One region of the Bradyrhizobium sp. USDA 3311 genome, then DNA from elsewhere that is predicted to be linked to it. Evidence: predicted binding sites of a transcription regulator. Region 1 holds the regulator's gene; the other holds the start of a gene.
The links. The regulator HrcA, encoded in region 1, represses chaperone genes, less so after heat shock. The targets are predictions, from matches to a motif close to GTTAGCACTCNCNNNNNGNGAGTGCTAAC.
Positions count from the first base shown of each region.

Region 2: a site for HrcA is predicted at 1,207-1,235, ahead of ACVWW6_RS16435 (co-chaperone GroES). Genes of this name have one in related genera too.

Region 1 is NZ_JBSSFI010000001.1:1,486,676-1,491,216, forward strand. Features, by position in the region: gene grpE (nucleotide exchange factor GrpE) at 1-577, opposite strand, end outside; gene hrcA (heat-inducible transcriptional repressor HrcA) at 675-1,763, opposite strand; gene rph (ribonuclease PH) at 1,938-2,651, shown strand; gene rdgB (RdgB/HAM1 family non-canonical purine NTP pyrophosphatase) at 2,663-3,298, shown strand; gene hemW (radical SAM family heme chaperone HemW) at 3,285-4,439, shown strand.
Region 2 is NZ_JBSSFI010000001.1:3,461,475-3,466,015, forward strand. Features, by position in the region: gene groL (chaperonin GroEL) at 1-789, opposite strand, end outside; gene ACVWW6_RS16435 (co-chaperone GroES) at 861-1,175, opposite strand; gene pdxR (MocR-like pyridoxine biosynthesis transcription factor PdxR) at 1,728-3,134, opposite strand; partial or broken gene ACVWW6_RS16445 (cupin domain-containing protein) at 3,225-3,641, shown strand; partial or broken gene ACVWW6_RS16450 (carboxymuconolactone decarboxylase family protein) at 3,665-4,119, shown strand; partial or broken gene ACVWW6_RS16455 (alpha/beta fold hydrolase) at 4,221-4,541, shown strand, end outside.

The DNA.
Region 1 (4,541 bases):
ACGCAGCCTTCGCGCCGCCCTTGGCGACCCCAACGAGGGCCGGACGCAGCACGCGCTCGCCGATGGTGTAGCCGGCCTGCATGACCTGCACGACCGTACCGGCGGGCACCGACGCATCAGGCACTTCGAACATCGCCTGCTGGAAGTTCGGGTCGAACTTCTGACCCTGCGGATCGAACTTCTTCACGCCGTGCTTTTCCAGCGCGTTGAGCAGCGAGCGCTCGGTGAGCTCGACGCCCTCGATCAGCGAGGTCAGGCCGGGATCGGCCGCGGCGCGGGCCTCGGCGGGAACCGCGTCGAGCGCGCGCTGGAGGTTGTCGGCGATGTCGAGCACGTCGCGGGCAAAGCCGGTGATGCCGTAGAGACGGGCGTCGGCGACCTCCTTGGTGGTGCGCTTGCGCAGATTTTCCATCTCCGCCAGCGTCCGCAGCATACGGTCGCGCGCCTCGGCGGCTTCCTTCTGCAACAGCTCGACCGAGCCCGGCTCGGGATCGTCGGGCATGATGTAGGGCTTCGACACCACGGGCTCGCCGGTCGGCGCGGTCGTGTCTTCGGGTTGCCGGTCTCGATCGGTCATCGGCTCTCTTTTCGAATTTGTCTCAGGGATTTTTCTGGCCCGGATATCGTGCTTCGGACGCCGAAAATCAAGCGCCCGTGATCGCCTCAGCCGCCGGTCAGCCCCCCAGAAGGCGGCTGACGATCCGGGCGGCGTAGTCCACGGTCGGGATCACACGGGCATAATTCAGCCGTGTCGGCCCGATCACGCCCAAAACGCCGACGATGTGGCCGGCGGCATCCCGATAGGGCGAGATGATGGTCGAGGAGCCCGACAAGGAGAACAGCTTGTTCTCCGAACCGATGAAAATCCGCACGCCTTCCGCGGTCTCGGCCCGGCCGAGCAGGTCGATGACGCCGCGCTTGGTCTCGAGGTCGTCGAACAAGAGGCGGACCCGCTCCAGATCCTCCAGCGCGTGCAAATCTTCCAGCAGATTGGCGTGGCCACGGACGATGAGCTGGCGGTCCTCGTTCTCGCCGCCGGACCAGCTGGCGATCCCGGCCGAAATCACCTTCTGCGTCAGCTGATCGAGCTCGGCACGGGCCTCCCCGAGCGCGGTCTCGAGCTCGAGCCGCGCTTCGGCCAGGGTCCGGCCGCGAATCCGCGAATTGAGGAAATTGCCGGCCTCGGTGATCGCCGAGGAGGGAACTCCGGGTGGCAGCGTCAGCACGCGGTTTTCGACCTGGCCGTCCTCGCCGACCAGGATCACCAGCGCCTTTTCCGGTTCCAGCCGGACGAATTCGATGTGTTTCAGCCGCGCGTTGGATTTCGGCGTCAGCACCACGGCGGCGGCGCGGGTCAGGCCCGACAGCCGCGTCAGCGCCTGGTCCAGCGCCGCCTCGACCGACTGCGCCTGACCGACGGAGGTGAGCTGGCTCTGGATCGACTGCCGCTCAGCGTCATTGAGGTCGCCCACCTGCATCAAGGCGTCGACGAAGAAGCGCAGGCCGAGTTCCGTCGGCAGCCGGCCGGCGGACGTATGCGGGGCATAGATCAGGCCGAGCTGTTCCAGATCGGCCATGACGTTGCGAACCGAGGCCGGCGACAGTGGCATCGCGATCAGCCGGGAAATATTGCGTGAGCCCACCGGCTCGCCGGTCGCGAGATAGCTTTCGACAATTTGACGAAAGATGTCGCGGGACCGCTCATTCAGCTGGGCGAGCCCTGCGCGCGGCGCGATCAGATGGATCGGATCGTGATGGGCCACAGACAGCAACTCCTCTCAGATGCTTATAATTTGGCCATCCGGGAGGTCCCTGACAAGCGTGGTTTTGCACTTGCTCGACAGTTGCTTGGGGACCGAAAAGGCCTTGCCGCTCACCCTCACCCCACCTACAAGCACCGCGAACAGCCTATTCCCGTGAGTTTTGGAGGATTTCCCATGCGGCCAAGCCGCCGTGCGCCCGACGAATTGCGCCCCGTGACGCTGGAGCGCGGCGTGGTCAAATATGCGGAAGGCTCCTGCCTGGTGAAATTCGGCGACACCCATGTGCTGGTCACCGCCACGCTGGAGGACCGCCTGCCGCCGTGGCTGAAGGGCCAGGGCCGCGGCTGGGTCACCGCGGAATACGGCATGCTGCCGCGCGCGACCTCGGAACGAACCCGCCGCGAGGCCTCCGCCGGCAAGCAGAGCGGCCGCACCGTCGAGATCCAGCGCCTGATCGGCCGCTCGCTTCGCACCATCATCAATCTCGAAGCGCTCGGCGAGCGCCAGATCACGGTCGATTGCGACGTGCTCCAGGCCGACGGCGGCACGCGCACGGCCTCGATCACCGGCGCCTGGGTCGCGCTCGCCGATTGCGTCAACTGGATGAAGGCGCGCAACATGGTCAAGGCCAACGTGCTGCGCGACAACGTCGCCGCGATCTCCTGCGGCATCTACAACGGCACGCCCGTGCTCGACCTCGACTATGCCGAGGATTCGGAAGCCCAGACCGACGCCAATTTCGTCATGACCGGCGATGGCCGCATCATCGAGGTGCAGGGCACCGCGGAACGCGAACCGTTCACACAAGACGAGCTCCTGGCGCTGATGGCGCTGGCCCAGAAGGGTATCGCGCGCCTCGTGGACTTGCAGAAACTGGCCGTCGCGTAGTCAATAGGCCCATGCACCGCCGAATCACCGGAAAGCTCGTCATCGCCACCCACAATCCCGGCAAGCTCGCCGAGATGAAGGAGCTTTTGGCGCCTTACGGCATCGAGGCGGTGTCGGCCGGCGAGCTCGGCCTTTCCGAGCCGGACGAGACCGGCAACGATTTCCGCAGCAACGCCGCGATCAAGGCGATCGCGGCCGCGCACGCGTCCAAGCTTCCGTCCTTCGCCGATGATTCCGGCATCGTGGTCGACGCGCTCGACGGCGCGCCCGGCATCTACAGTGCGCGCTGGGCCGGACCGACCAAGGACTTCACCGCGGCGATGACGCGGATCGAGCGCCTGTTGCAGGAGCGCGGCGCGACCGCGCCTGACAAGCGCAAGGCGCACTTCGTCTCCGCGCTCTGCGTCGCCTGGCCCGACGATCATCTCGAAGAGGTCGAGGCGCGCGTCGACGGCACGCTGGTCTGGCCGCCGCGCGGCACCGCCGGCTTCGGCTATGATCCGATGTTTCGGCCCGACGGTCACACGCGCACCTTCGGCGAGATGACCAGCATCGAGAAGCACGGCCTGCCGCCGCTCGGCCTTGCCCTGTCGCACCGTGCCCGCGCCTTCGTGAAACTGGCGGAGATCTGCCTTGAGCCGCGCTAACGAAGCCTTCGGCGTCTACGTGCACTGGCCGTTCTGCCTGTCGAAGTGCCCCTATTGCGACTTCAACAGCCATGTCCGCCATGCCGCGATCGACGAAGCGCGCTTCGCCTCCGCCTTCGCGCGCGAGATCGAAACGACCGCGCAGCGCGCGCCCGGCCGCGAGGTCACCTCGATCTTCCTCGGCGGCGGCACGCCGTCGCTGATGCAGCCCGCGACCGTCGGCGCCGTGCTCGATTCGATCGGCAAGCACTGGCAGGTCGCTCGTGATGTCGAAGTCACGCTGGAAGCAAACCCGACCAGCGTCGAGGCCACGCGCTTCGCCGGCTATCGCGCTGCCGGCGTCAACCGCGTCTCGCTCGGCGTGCAGGCGCTCGACGATGCTTCGCTGAAGGCGCTAGGCCGCATGCACAGCGCGCGCGAAGCGCTGGACGCGGTCGCCATCGCGCGCCGCTCGTTCGAGCGTTATTCGTTCGACCTGATCTACGCCCGCCCCGACCAGACGCCGGCGATGTGGGCCGATGAACTGCGTCTTGCGATCGCGGAGGCGGCCGAGCATCTGTCGCTCTATCAATTGACGATCGAGGAAGGCACGCCGTTCTTCGGCCTGCACCAGGCCGGCAAATTGAAGACCCCGGACGAGGCGGTCGCGCGCGCGCTCTACGACGTCACGCAGGAAACCTGCGACAAGCTCGGCCTGCCCGCTTACGAGATCTCCAATCACGCGCGGCGCGGCGCCGAATGCCGGCACAATCTGGTCTACTGGCGCGGCGACGAATATGCCGGCATCGGCCCCGGCGCGCACGGCCGGCTCGACATCGACGGGATCAGGCACGCCACCGCCACCGAGAAGCGTCCCGAAGCCTGGCTGTTGCGGGTCGAGACCAACGGCCACGGCGTCGTGACCGACGATCTCCTCAACAGCGAGGAGCGCGCCGATGAATTTTTGCTGATGGGACTCCGTCTCGCCGAAGGCATCGATCCCGAACGCTACACCGCCCTCTCCGGCCGCGCGCTCGACCCCAAGCGCATCGCGCTGCTGCGTGAGGAAGGCGCGATCACGGTCGATGCGACGGGACGGCTGCGCGTGACCAGCAGCGGATTCCCGGTGCTGGATGCGGTGGTCGCGGATCTGGCGGCCTGAGCTCTCTCCCCATCGTCGTCCTGGCGAAAGCCAGGACCCATTACCCCAGGGAGGAGTTTGGCGAAGAGTCCCAATTATTACTTTGCTGGTACTCGCACTGTA
Region 2 (4,541 bases), 2.0 Mb from region 1:
GACGAGGGTGGCGAGCGCTTCGCCTTCGACGTCTTCGGCGATAATCACAAGCGGCTTGCCGCTCTGCACCACGGCTTCCAACAAGGGAAGTAGTTCATTCAACTGAGATAGCTTTTTCTCATTAATCAGGACGTAGGCATCATCCATTTCAACGCGCATCTTATCGGCGTTGGTGACGAAGTAGGGCGAGATATAGCCGCGGTCGAACTGCATGCCCTCGACAACTTCGAGTTCGGTCTCGAGCGACTTGGCTTCCTCAACGGTGATGACACCCTCGTTGCCGACCTTCTTCATGGCGTCGGAGATGAACTTGCCGATCTCCGCATCGCCATTGGCTGAAATCGTGCCGACCTGGGCGATTTCCTCGTTCGAGGTGACCTTCTTGGAGTTTTTGACGAGGTCGGCGACCACGGCTTCCACAGCCATGTCGATACCGCGCTTCAGATCCATCGGGTTCATGCCGGCGGCAACCGACTTGGCGCCTTCACGGACGATCGCAGCGGCGAGCACGGTCGCGGTGGTGGTGCCGTCGCCAGCCGCGTCTGCGGACTTGGAGGCGACTTCGCGCACCATCTGGGCGCCCATGTTCTCGAACTTGTCCTCGAGCTCGATCTCCTTGGCGACGGTGACGCCATCCTTGGTAATACGGGGAGCGCCGAACGACTTGTCGAGGACGACGTTGCGGCCCTTCGGTCCGAGCGTCACTTTTACCGCATTGTGGAGGATGTCGACACCGCGCAGCATGCGGTCGCGGGCATCGACTCCGAATTTGACTTCTTTTGCTGACATAGTGGGTTTCCCTGAGTTTTTGACTTGGTTTCACCCTTGATGAGGCGCTCGACAGGCGCTTGAGCGGTGGACTAGGCGGCCTTCTTCTTGGAAGACACGTCGGCGAGAACGCCCATGATGTCGCTCTCCTTCATGATCAACAGCTCCTGGGTGTCGATCTTGACTTCGGTGCCGGACCACTTGCCGAACAATACGCGGTCACCGACCCGGACGTCGATCGGGATCAGCTTGCCGCTTTCGTCACGACCGCCGGGGCCAACGGCGATGACTTCACCTTGGGAGGGTTTCTCCTTGACCGTGTCGGGAATGATGATGCCGCCAGCGGTCTTCTCTTCCGCGTCGATGCGCTTGACCACGACCCGGTCGTGAAGCGGACGGAATTTCATGCTCTCCTCCTATCTTCTAGTCGCTTTTTGAAATAGCAGTCGAAGCTAGCGAGTGCTGACCGCTCCGAAAATAAGCCGGCTTGGTCGGCAAACAAGACAAAGCCGCGAAGGATTTCGAAAATCCGTCGTCCTCACCGGTCCGCGGAGGGCCCATTCAGAGCCACCTAAAGGAGCCCCTGGAATCAAGTCTGGGCTGGTCGGAGGAAGCCGCTGAGGAAACTTTAGGCGGGCTTGTACCGTCTGCCCAGGTTGTTGTTTGGCTTTGCCATCCAAATGGCTAGCCGGGCAGGGTTGCGCGCGTCTGGATTAGCCTGTTCGGGTACAATGATGCCGCGTCCAACGGCAGTCTAGACCCGCGGCGGTACGCGGAGAGGCCGGCAAATCTTGTCCCTCTCGCCTACCCAGAGCACCTGGGATGCAGCGGAAGAGGAACTTTCTTTCTAGATTCTCTCCCTTCGCCAGTCCTGCAGCCAAACCCTGCTTGACTCTTCCAGCAAGGCCACGACGTACCTTATGAGCGTTGTCCTCGCGAGCGCCCTGCCTCTGCGTTCGTCACATAAGACGATCGATGATCCCAAGGAGGCGGTCGCAAGACGCCGCGAGACGCTTGTTAGGAGCTGTCGCGATGCCTAGCAGCAAACCGGATCGTGCGGAAGCTGCCTCTGCATACCAGGGCGATAGTGGAGCAGGCGCCAATCCGAACGACAGCATTTCCCTGGCGATGGAGAGGTCTGGTGTCCCGTCCGGCAATTGCATTAGCACCGCCAATCCAGCGATCGTTATGTCCTTGGCGCGTGGGCGAAGGGTCTTTAGCAACGCGTCGCCTCGCGCTGCATAGACACGCTTCGTACGTCGAAGATGCCGCATATAGTGGCCGTCACGCATGAATTTCGCAGTCGCGAGTTGCACAGACGGCCCAGGCGCCGGCGCGAGACACGCCGCGACCTCGGCGAACTGAGACGTCAGCGACGGAGGAGCGACCAGAAAGCCCAGCCGCAGGGTGGGGGTCAGAGTCTTGCTGAAAGATCCGATGTGGATGACGCGCCCGGCGCGATCGAGCGAGGCAAGTGCCGGTGTGGCCCGACCCTTCAGTTGAAGCTCGCTCAGATAGTCATCCTCGATCACCCACGCCCCTTTCTGAGCGGCCCAGTCGAGAAGGCGCAAGCGCCTCTCCAGCGACAACGTGCACCCGAGCGGCGCCTGCTGCCCTGGAGTTACAACAACCAGCGCCGCATCGGGCTCATGGTTCAGGCCATAACTGACATCAATGCCGTCCGCATCAACCGGGATTGGGGCGAGCGACAATCCTGCGAGCTCCAGGCCATGCCGGGTGATTGGGAAGCCTGGACCCTTCATCCAGACTCTTCTCCGTTCGAGGCCGAGCACACGGAGCGCCAGTCCCAAGCCGCTGCAGTAGCCGCCGGTGATGATGATCTGGGAAGCTGTACACTCGATACCACGCGCGATAGCAAGATACGCCGCGATCTCCCGCCGTAGTTCCAGCTCACCACGAGCGTCCGGATATATCGCCGGCCCACTCATTTCCACGCGAATAGCGGACGAACGAATCCGGGCGACGAGCTTGGCGGGGAAAGTTTCATGCGCGGGCACGCCCATCTGGAAAATCGCCGGCCCCGCAGTGAGCTCCCGATACATCTCCATGAACGAGCCGGGATCGGCTGTTTCTTCCTGTCGAGCAGCAATGGAAGGACGATCCGCGACATGCGTTCCGGCCGCGCGGGAAGCGACGATGAGTTGAGCAGCGGACAGCTTTTCGTACGCCGATCGCACCGTGCCTCGAGCGACACCGAGTTGGGCTGCCAGGTCCTGCCAGGAGGGCAGACGCGCTCCCGGAGCGAGCACGCCGTTCTCGATGGCGGCCCTGATGCCTTTGCGGATCTGCTCGGCCAGGGGCGTCTTCGCAGATCGATCAAGCTCCAGCCGCAGCGGCTTGGTCATGCCCCCTTGGTACACGATTTTTGTGCGTTCTTGGTGCTTTTTTTCGGACCAGAGCAGCCGCACCTATGCGGGACAAAGGAGAACACCACCATGAAAATACGATTCATCTTTGGCGCGGCTTTCGCTGCCGTTGCCATCGCCACTGCAACGCCTGCCGTCGCCCATGGCGGCGGCGAAACGGTCACGCCGCGCTTTCAACAGATGATCCCCAACATTCCCGGCAAGTCACTGAAGGCCATGATCGTCGACTATACGCCGGGCGGGGCGTCAGCTCCGCACATCCACGCCAAGTCGGCTTTCATCTTCGGCTACGTTCTGTCGGGAGAAATCGAGTCCTAGGTGAATGACGGACCCAGGCGGGTCTACCGCGCCGGCGAAAGTTTTTACGAGACGCCAGGCTCGCGCCATTCCATCAGCCGCAATGCCAGCAAGACCAGGCCAGCAAGGCTGCTCGCCGTGTTCGTCGTTGATACCGACGACAGGGAACTGACTACCCCGATCAAATAACACTTGTCATCAAGGAGCAAAAAATGAGCAAGCGTCTCGACTACAATCAGATTGCACCGACAGGCGTGAAAGCGCTCGGCGGCGTCTACGGTTACATAATGCAGAGCAACCTTCCACCCGCGCTGGTCGACCTGGTCTACCTGCGAATTTCACAGATCAACAACTGCGCGTATTGTCTCGACTCGCACACGCGCGACCTGCTCAAGAAGGGAGTGAAGATCGAAAAGCTGGCGCTGGTACAGGCGTGGAGGGAAGCCGGTAACCTCTTCGACGAGCGCGAGCGCGCCGCCCTTGCGTGGGCCGAAACGTGACGCGCGTCGCGGAGACCAATGTGCCGGATGAAGCCTATCAGGCTGCCCGCGCCGTGTTCGGCGAGCGAGAACTTGTGGATCTGACGATCGCAGTTGGCTTGATGAACGCCTACAATCGTATTGCAATCAGCTTTCGGAACACGCCGCAGGCCGTACTCGGACAGTAAGCCTTGGAGGTGCCGGAACTCTTCTCCGCCGAGCTTCGTTCAGCCTCCAGATCACTTCTGCCTGCACGCTGATCAGGTAACAGGACGAAAGGACACACATCATGTCACACCGGATCAACGACAGCGCGATCGACTTTTTCCAGATCAACGAAGATATCGCGCTCAGAAGGATGGTTTTGCGTAACCCGGGGCGGAAGGGGACTGTTCTCTTCCTGCACGGGTTTCCGGAGACCCTGTACGCCTGGAAGGATATTGCCGCGGCTCTCGCCGATGACTACGACGTCCACGCTTTCGACTGGCCGGGCTACGGTCTTTCATCGAGGCCAGCGGTCGACAGGTTCTCCTATTCGCCGAAGGACTACGCGCATATTCTGGATCAGTACATCGTGAAAACAGGCATCGACACCTCGAGGCTCACGATC